Regions from separate parts of the Brenneria roseae subsp. americana genome, predicted to be linked through region 1. Evidence: predicted binding sites of a transcription regulator. Region 1 holds the regulator's gene; each other region holds the start of a gene.

Region 1 (3,285 bases):
ATTCGTGATGTCAATGAACGCGGGCATTCACGCGAAGCCGTCATGGATTCCGTCGTGCGTTCCATGGAAGATTACATTACCTATATCACACCGCAGTTTTCACGCACGCATATTAACTTCCAGCGCGTTCCCACCGTGGATACGTCCAACCCGTTTGCTGCCAAGTCCATTCCTTCGCTGGATGAGAGCTTCGTAGTGATTCACTTTCAGGGACTGGATAATATTGATTACCCTTATCTGCTCGCCATGTTGCAAGGGTCATTCATTTCTCATATCAATACGCTGGTTGTCCCTGGTGGAAAAATGGGGCTGGCGATGGAGTTAATCATGGCGCCGCTGGTACAACGACTGCTGGAAGGGAAAAAGATCGAATAAGCCCGCGGCGGCACGATAAATGAAGCGCATCGCGCCACCACGATCGCAAGCATATCAGTTAGGGCGAAGGTTACCCCCCAACCTCATGGCTGTGCGTGACTTCAACGGACTGACCCAACATCAATGCAACAGAGCAGTATTTCTCGGCTGACAGCGCCACGGCTCGTTCTACCGCTTGATCGGTCAGCCCTTTTCCCGTCACGATGAAATGCAGATTAATATGGGTAAACAGACGCGGGGCTTCCGTTCTCCGTTCTGAAGTCAATTTCACTTCACAATCGACAACATTGTGACGTCCTTTTTGCAAAATCGACACGACATCAATCGCGCTACAACCACCAACCGACATCAAAACCATTTCCATCGGACTCGGCGCCTTATCACCCGCATTACCATCCATCAGAATCTGATGCCCTGATGAGGATTCGCCAAGAAACGTTAAGCCTTCAACCCATTTAACCCGTGCCTGCATGGTGCCTCCATTAAAAAATTTTTGAAATTTTATACTGTTACTATACAAAAACATCCAATAACCGGAGCTTTATCATGCTGAAGCGAGACAACACAAGACACTTCCTTCAAGCTGTGTTAAAAACGAGAATAGAATCTGCCTTTTCTGGACAAACTCAGATACAAGGAAGATGATGGCGTCGCCAGATATCAGGTTCCAGTATATTCCCTGACGTCATTCTGCTCACACGGATTTTGATTTTTTAGCAGTAACCACGCCGTACAGGGAACTCTGAGCCCTGTGATTTGCGCAGTGAATTACAACAGAGGATGATAGCGAATGGTTCTCGGCAAACCGCAAACAGACCCAACTCTCGAATGGTTCCTTTCTCATTGCCATATCCATAAGTATCCATCGAAGAGCACGCTTATTCACCAGGGTGAAAAAGCAGAAACGCTTTACTACATCGTGAAAGGCTCTGTCGCAGTGCTAATCAAAGATGAAGAAGGCAAAGAAATGATTCTCTCTTATCTCAATCAGGGAGATTTTATCGGCGAGCTTGGCCTGTTTGAAGAAGGTCAGGAGCGCAGTGCCTGGGTACGGGCAAAAACGGCTTGTGAAGTCGCTGAAATTTCTTACAAGAAATTCCGGCAGCTGATTCAGGTCAATCCAGATATCCTCATGCGTCTGTCCGCACAAATGGCGAGCCGTCTGCAGGTTACGTCGGAAAAAGTCGGTAACTTGGCTTTTCTTGATGTGACAGGCCGTATTGCTCAAACGTTGTTGAACCTGGCGAAACAACCCGATGCCATGACGCATCCGGATGGCATGCAAATAAAAATTACCCGTCAGGAAATTGGACAAATTGTTGGCTGTTCGCGTGAAACCGTGGGCCGCATTCTAAAAATGTTGGAAGACCAGAACCTGATCTCCGCACATGGCAAAACGATTGTCGTTTACGGCACTCGTTAAATCCTACTTAACCCGACAAAAAAAGCGTGAAGGCAACTTCACGCTTTTTTAATGATTTCAGGGCAATGACACATTAACCTGCGGCATTAACCACTTGCTCAACGGCTTTCGCAAACTTCGCCATTCCTTGTTCGATATCCTGCTCCTCAATAATCAGCGAAGGTACAAAGCGAATCACATTTGGTCCCGCCATCAGCACCATCACCCCTTGTTCCGCGGCTGCGGCTAAAAAGTCGCCTGCCCGCCCATGCCATTCCGGTTTCAGTTCAGCGCCCAACAATAAGCCCATGCCACGAACCTGCTCGAAAATACCGTACTGATGGTTAATCTTTTCCAACGCACTGATAAATCGATCGTGACGCTCCGCCACCCCCGCCAACACTGCTGGCGTATTGATCGTATCCAGCGCCGCTTCCGCCACGGCGCAAGCCAGAGGGTTACCGCCATAGGTCGTACCGTGTACGCCGACCGTCATCACAGAGGCAATGTCTTCGGTCGTCAGCATCGCACTGATCGGGAAACCGCCGCCCAACGCTTTCGCCGTGGTCAGGATATCCGGCGTAATACCGTAATACATATAGGTAAACAGTTTGCCCGTTCTGCCCATTCCACTTTGCACTTCATCAAAAACCAATAGCGCCTTATGCCGATCGCACAATTCACGCACGCCTTGCAGAAACTCCGGCGTGGCAGGCATGATTCCGCCCTCGCCCTGCACCGGTTCCAGCACAACCGCACAGGTGTGGTCATCCATCACCGCTTTGACCGCCGCCAGATCGTTAAAAGGCACATGCACGATATCCGCGGGTTTGGGTCCAAAACCGTCGGCATATTTTGCCTGCCCGCCAACCGAGACGGTGAATAACGTTCTTCCATGGAACGCGTTATAAAACGCAATAATCTTGGTTTTATATGGGCTATGGCGTTTGATCGCATAGTGGCGCGCCAGTTTAAAAGCCGCTTCGTTTGCCTCGGCCCCGGAGTTAGCAAAAAATACCCGATCGGCAAAGGTCGCATGAATCAGCTTGCTGGCAAGACGTAGCGCCGGCTCATTGGTAAAAATATTGCTGGTGTGCCACAGCTGTTCTCCCTGCTGTTTCAACGCGGCAACCAGAGCAGGATGGCAATGGCCAAGCGCGGTAACCGCAATACCGCCAGAGAAATCAATATATTCCCGCCCTTGCTGATCCCATACCCGGCTTCCCTTACCTTTCACCGGCACAAACTGCGCTGGTGCATAAACCGGCAGAATCACTTTATCGTGAGTTTCTCTCGTTACTGCTTTGTTCTCTGTAGCCATTTGCTGCCCCGCTCTGATATCCCATTGTTCCGAATGAAAATATAGTCATTAAATATGCATAAAAAATCAAATTCAGGCAATATTAAATCACCAACGCCGGGCAATTACTTGCTATACGATTAGATTTTAAGGAAATTATCCAGAAACTGATGCCCCTGCTGACTAAGTATGCTTTCAGGATGGAACT
Region 2 (3,285 bases), on a different contig from region 1:
TAGCAAAACAGGTACGTGAGGCTTGTAACGCCTCATCGGGCCTGCCCCTTTTGGGGTCGTGTCGAACAGCATTCAAATTCTACTTCCGGCAGATTCCTATCGCTCCCAAACGTCTGGTTGGTGCCTTTCTGCATCTTGAAAAAACGCCGGGAGTGTTTTTTAACAACGCATGGCGTTGGCTCTCGTGGACGGGCAGGCGCGCGTTATAAATCTATTGGATAATCGCGGCATTTTCTGAAAGACAGAACTGCCATGCCGCTGTAACATAAAACTATCACACTGTTCGTGGTGGTTTGCTGAATCTCGATCTTTTATCAGGAGGACTATGATGAATAGCGATATCGTTGTAGGCAAATGGAAACAGTGGAAAGGGAACTTCTGGACGCTGTGGGCTGAATGGTTTGACAGTGATTGCGCCTGGCTGGAAGGAAATAATGGTTATCTATCCGGCGTGGTGCAAGAGGGTTACGGAAAGGACAATGAACAGGTATCCTCAGAGGAGAGAGTACTACACTGAGGATAAAGACGCGTGTCGATGCTACCTTCTGTCGGAAGCCCTGTGCTTGCGACTCGCACCCCTTTTATCGATACCCATTGCCATTTCGATTTTCCGTTGTTTTACGACAACTGTTTGGTCAGCCTTCAATTGGCTGCCGCAGCAGGTGTTGAACGTATTATTATTCCTGCCGTGGCGTCTCGCCACTTTGAACGTGTACTGACTCTGGCGCGTTCGCATTCCCCTCTTTATTCCGCTCTTGGGTTGCACCCGTTATATATTTCCCGGCATGCCGACGCCGATCTGACACAGTTAGCAGCGAACTTGCAGCAGAAACCGGAGAAGCTGGTGGCGGTGGGGGAAATAGGGTTGGATCTTTATATGCAGGAACCGCAGTTTGAGCGCCAATGTATGATGCTTGAGGCGCAGCTGAAACTGGCGAAACAGTACGATCTCCCGGTCATCCTCCATTCGCGCCGTACCCACGATCGGCTGGCGCAACTGTTACGCCGCGTTGATGTGCCGCGTACTGGCGTCGTCCACGGATTTGCCGGTAGCCTGGAACAGGCTCAGGCGTTTATCCGGCTGGGCTATTTTATTGGCGTTGGCGGAACGATTACCTATTCCAGAGCCAATAAAACACGTCAGGCGATTGCTCGTCTCCCTCTCGATCGCTTGCTGCTGGAAACTGACGCGCCGGATATGCCGGTCAGTGGTTATCAGGGCCAACCTAATCGCCCCGAACGGGTCATCGACGTATTCCGGTCTCTCTGCCAGTTACGGCCAGAGCCCGCTGAGGAACTGGCGGCGGCGATCTATCAAAATACACTCCGGCTCTTTGATCTCAGATGAAAACGCGCTCGCGTTTTGCCTCGGCAGATGCGTGACTTAGTGCGATCTTTGTGTAGAAATTCGCGAATCAGCCATCGTTTTTTCATATAATTACAATAAAAATGTGATGCATGTCGCTTTTTTGTGTTTTGGCTTATTCGATGTTGTATGTATTTATGACATAAGTTGGCTGCTGCCCGGAGCCCGTCTCTATAACCAGCTCAACCGATAGTTTCTGGTTTCCTGCCTTGTCGGGCGATCGACGTCCTGCTGCGACCATGAATCGTTGTTATCAAAACGGTTGTTATCAAATGTTAAGAATGATCGTTTTCAAGAAATGATCGTTATCACAACGTACTAAAGGGAATGACACATGCAACTCATCATGAGTCTTATTGGCATGATTGTATTGATATTGTTTGCGGTTATGCTTTCCAGTAATCGTAAGGCGATCAGATTACGTACCGTATTGGGTGCTTTCATTATTCAGATTGGTATTGGGGCGTTGGTGCTGTATGTGCCATTGGGACGCCGGGTTTTAGGTGGTATGACGGAAGGCGTGGCCAATATCATTTCATATGGTAATCAGGGCGTTTCCTTTATGTTCGGTGGCCTGACTTCCGACAAGATGTTTGAAGTCTTTGGTGGCGGCGGCTTTGTTTTTGCGCTTCGTGTGCTGCCTATCATTGTTTTCTTCTCGTCACTTATTGCCGTGCTCTACTACATGGGCATTATGCAATGGGTCATTCGCTTGCTTGGCGGGGGATTACAGAAACTGCTGGGTACATCGCGCACGGAATCGCTTTCCGCCACTGCGAATATTTTCGTGGGGCAGACGGAAGCACCGCTGGTGGTCCGTCCGTATATCGCCAATATGACACAGTCCGAATTGTTTGCCGTGATGTGTGGCGGGCTGGCTTCCATTGCAGGTTCGGTTATGGCCGGCTATGCCCAGATGGGCGTGCCGCTGGAGTATCTGATTGCCGCCTCCTTTATGGCCGCTCCCGGTGGTTTGCTGTTTGCCAAGCTGATGGTGCCTGAAACGGAAAACACCCATGACCGTGATGAAATTAGCGGATTTGTCGATCCGGAAGACAAACCGGCCAACGTGATTGATGCCGCGGCCAGCGGTGCGGCTTCCGGCATGCAGCTGGCGCTGAATGTGGGCGCTATGCTGCTGGCATTTATCGCGCTGATTGCTTTGCTTAATGGTATTCTCGGCGGGGTCGGTGGTTGGTTTAACTATCCTCAGTTGTCGATGGAGCTGATTTTAGGCTGGCTTTTCTCGCCGGTGGCGTTTTTGATAGGCGTTCCCTGGGATGAGGCAACCATCGCCGGATCGTTTATTGGTCAAAAGCTGATCGTCAATGAGTTCGTTGCCTACATGAATTTTAGCGAGTACCTGAAAGCTGACGATGCTGTCGCCGCCGCTGGTTTGCAGGTGTTGTCCGATCATACCAAGGCGATTATCTCGTTCGCACTTTGTGGATTTGCTAACCTGTCATCGATAGCTATCCTTATTGGAGGACTGGGCAGTATGGCGCCGAATCGGCGTCAGGATATTGCCCGGTTTGGTTTGAAAGCAGTGACCGCGGGGACGCTTTCCAACCTGATGAGCGCCAGCATCGCAGGGTTCTTTTTAGCGTTGTAATGGTTCTTGATTGAGTGATGATGGGCGGGGAGTCGCCCATCATTCATTGAAGGTTGAGGTGCTGGATTGCCCTGAGTGTGATTTCCCCTTCAAGAGTAACGTGACATGCTTTCTGCTTTTATTGATGATGTTGAATGGATAACTTTCCCACAGGCAATGGATGGCGTCATATACCCCGGTATTGTTGCTCGCTGTCATTTTCGTTTGTCTGCTTATTCCGATGCCTTGTTTTCTCAAGCCGGTATCCCTTTTTCAGAGGCGCTTGAGCGTTCTGTACCCAAACGTCGCGCCGAGTATCTGGCTGGAC
Region 3 (3,285 bases), on a different contig from region 1:
CTCCCGGCGGTCACGCTGGCGGCGATTGGCGTGGTCTATGGCGATATCGGGACCAGTCCGCTTTACACCCTGAGAGAGTGTTTATCCGGACATTTCGGTTTTGGTGTCGAACCCGATTCAGTATTTGGCTTTCTCTCCTTAATCTTTTGGCTGTTGATTATTATTGTCTCGCTTAAGTATCTGACCTATGTGATGAGAGCGGATAACGCAGGCGAGGGCGGGATACTCACCCTGATGTCGTTGGCCGGGCGTAATACGTCGGACCGAATGACGTCGGTGCTGGTGATTTTGGGGTTGATTGGCGGCAGTTTCTTCTATGGCGAGGTGGTTATTACGCCAGCGATATCTGTGATGTCCGCCATGGAGGGGTTGAAAATAGCCGCGCCTTCCATGGACCACTATATCGTTCCGCTATCGATCATTGTTCTGACGCTGCTGTTTATTATTCAAAAGCACGGTACCGGCAGTGTGGGGAAATTATTTGCCCCGGTCATGCTGGTTTGGTTTCTTACGCTTGGGGTGCTCGGTGCGCGCAGTATCATTGATAACCCCGACGTGTTGCGGGCGCTGAATCCGATGTGTGCCGTTCACTTCTTCGCCGAATACAGAATGGTTTCTTTTTTTGCTCTGGGGGCCGTGGTTCTGGCCATCACCGGGGTTGAGGCGTTGTACGCGGATATGGGGCATTTTGGCAAATTCCCTATTCGTCTCGCCTGGTTTATCGTGGTGTTGCCATCTCTGGTGTTGAACTATTTTGGCCAGGGCGCGTTGCTGCTGAAAAACCCGGAAGCCATTAAGAATCCCTTTTTCTTGCTGGCTCCCGATTGGGCGCTGATTCCGCTGCTGATATTGGCGACGTTGGCGACGATCATCGCCTCTCAGGCGGTGATTTCGGGCGTATTTTCTCTGACTCGTCAGGCGGTTCGTCTGGGGTATCTGCCTCCGATGCGCATTGTGCATACCTCTGATATGGAGTCCGGACAGATCTATATCCCGGCGGTTAACGGGTTGCTATATATCGCCGTGGTGATCGTGATTGTCAGCTTTGAGCATTCAAGCAATCTGGCGGCAGCATACGGCATTGCGGTAACGGGAACGATGGTGTTAACCAGTATCCTGTTCTGTACGGTGGCGATAAAAAACTGGCATTGGCACCGCTATCTGGTGTGGGTGTTACTGACCGGCCTGCTGTTTATTGATGTTCCGATGTTTCTGGCCAACGTGATGAAAATATTCTCAGGTGGCTGGCTGCCGCTGGCGTTGGGCATGGTGATGTTTATCATTATGACCACCTGGAAAAGTGAACGTTTTCGGTTATTGCGCCGTTTGCACGAGCATGGCAATTCGCTGGATGCGATGATTACTTCACTGGAAAAATCACCGCCGGTACGCGTGCCGGGAACGGCGGTTTACCTGTCTCGCGCTATTCATGTCATTCCATTCGCGCTTTTACATAACCTTAAACATAACAAGATATTGCATGAGCGCGTGGTGCTGTTAACCATGCGGACTGAAGATGCGCCCTATGTGCTTAATGCTCGTCGGGTGACGGTAGAACAGCTTTCTCCCACGTTTTGGCGGGTCATTGCCAACTACGGCTGGCGTGAAACCCCCAATGTGGAAGAGGTGTTTCATCGCTGCTGGCAGGATGGATTAACCTGTCAGATGATGGAGACATCGTTCTTTATGTCCAATGAGTCGCTGACGATGGGGAAACGCCCGTGGTATCTGCGACTACGTGGCAAACTCTTTATGATGCTCAGTCGTAACGCGCTGCGTGCGGCGGATCAGTTTGAAATACCGCCTAACAGGCTGATTGAACTGGGTATTCAGGTGGAGATTTAAATCGAGTAACGATCTGGGAAACCCGATCGTTACCAAAAGGCGGACGTGAGTCCGCCTTTTGCTTTCTTTTCAGCCGTGGATGTTTATCTGCATTTCTCAGCTGTTTTTTCCCCTCTGCATCTCCTTTTGTTTTACGTTAGCGAAACGTTTCGATAACGATCACATTTTCGTTATGTCCTCTTTGCCTTTTCGCGTTATCTCTTTCTACAATGTTTATCAGCGAAACGTTTCGCTAGTGGGGAAGGCAATGAAAAAAGCGGTATTACTGAATTCTGAAGTTTCTTCTGTTATTTCGCGGTTGGGGCATACCGATCGGTTGGTTATTGGCGATGCAGGCTTGCCCATCCCTGATACCACAACCCGGATTGATCTGGCGTTAACGCACAATGTGCCCACCTTTTTGCAGGTGGTTAACGCGGTAATCAGTGAGATGCAGGTTGAAGCCGCAATCCTGGCGGAAGAAATTATCGAAAATAATCCAAAACTCCATGACGCATTACTCGATCAATTAAAGCAACTTGAGCGACACCAGGGAAACTCAATTGCATTGCATTATGTCAGCCATGAAGATTTTAAGATCCAAAGCGGGAAAAGCAGGGCCATTATTCGCAGCGGAGAGTGTTCTCCGTATGCCAATGTCATCTTTTGTGCTGGTGTAACGTTCTGAGGCATCGATGCAACCTTTACTGCAACTGCAAGGAATAACGAAATCTTTCCCCGGCGTTAAGGCGCTATCTAATGCTGCATTAAATGTTTATCCGGGAAAAGTGATGGCGCTGGTGGGTGAAAATGGGGCGGGTAAATCCACCATGATGAAAGTACTGACCGGGATCTACAGCAAAGATGCCGGCAGTATTCATTTCCTTGGCGAGGAAGTGAATTTTAGTGGTCCCAAAGCTTCCCAGGAAGCCGGGATTGGCATTATTCATCAGGAATTGAACCTGATACCTCAACTGACGATCGCCGAGAACATTTTCCTGGGCCGTGAATTTACCAACCGTTTTGGTCGCATTGACTGGAATAAGATGTATGCGGAAGCGGACAAGCTGCTGAAGCGTCTGAATCTGCGCTATGACAGCCGCCGCCTTGTGGGCGATCTGTCGATCGGCGATCAGCAAATGGTAGAAATCGCCAAGGTATTGAGTTTTGAATCAAAAGTCATCGTGATGGATGAACCCACCGATGCGCTGACGGATACCGAAACGGCCTCACTATTCAGCGTTATCAAAGAGCTCCAGTCTCAGGGACGCGGCATTGTTTATATTTCTCATCGTCTGAAAGAAATTTTTGAAATATGCGATGACGTCACCGTATTCCGTGACGGTCAATTCATTGGTGAATGTCCGGTCGGTGAACTACAGGAAGATACGCTAATTGAAATGATGGTGGGGCGTAAACTGGAAGAGCAGTATCCGCGGCTGAATCAGGCTCCGGGCGACA

The links. The regulator CRP, encoded in region 1, controls carbon source genes, mostly activating them, when cyclic AMP is high. The targets are predictions, from matches to a motif close to ATGTGANNNNNNTCACAT.
Region 2: the regulator CRP is predicted to act here: its motif matches at 1,450-1,467, upstream of B4923_RS08550 (NupC/NupG family nucleoside CNT transporter).
Region 3: the regulator CRP is predicted to act here: its motif matches at 1,993-2,010, upstream of rbsD (D-ribose pyranase).

The regions. Positions count from the first base shown of each region.
Region 1 covers NZ_QDKJ01000009.1:15,356-18,640, forward strand. Annotated here, with positions in the region: gene B4923_RS12540 (phosphoribulokinase) at 1-375, shown strand, start outside; gene B4923_RS12545 (OsmC family protein) at 446-847, opposite strand; gene crp (cAMP-activated global transcriptional regulator CRP) at 1,166-1,798, shown strand; gene argD (bifunctional acetylornithine/succinyldiaminopimelate transaminase) at 1,872-3,098, opposite strand; gene B4923_RS12560 (aminodeoxychorismate synthase component II) at 3,218-3,285, opposite strand, start outside.
Region 2 covers NZ_QDKJ01000005.1:252,487-255,771, forward strand. Annotated here, with positions in the region: gene B4923_RS08540 (CsbD family protein) at 329-517, shown strand; gene B4923_RS08545 (TatD family hydrolase) at 536-1,348, shown strand; gene B4923_RS08550 (NupC/NupG family nucleoside CNT transporter) at 1,701-2,978, shown strand; gene B4923_RS08555 (4'-phosphopantetheinyl transferase family protein) at 3,084-3,285, shown strand, end outside.
Region 3 covers NZ_QDKJ01000026.1:4,713-7,997, reverse strand. Annotated here, with positions in the region: gene kup (low affinity potassium transporter Kup) at 1-1,845, shown strand, start outside; gene rbsD (D-ribose pyranase) at 2,093-2,512, shown strand; gene rbsA (ribose ABC transporter ATP-binding protein RbsA) at 2,520-3,285, shown strand, end outside.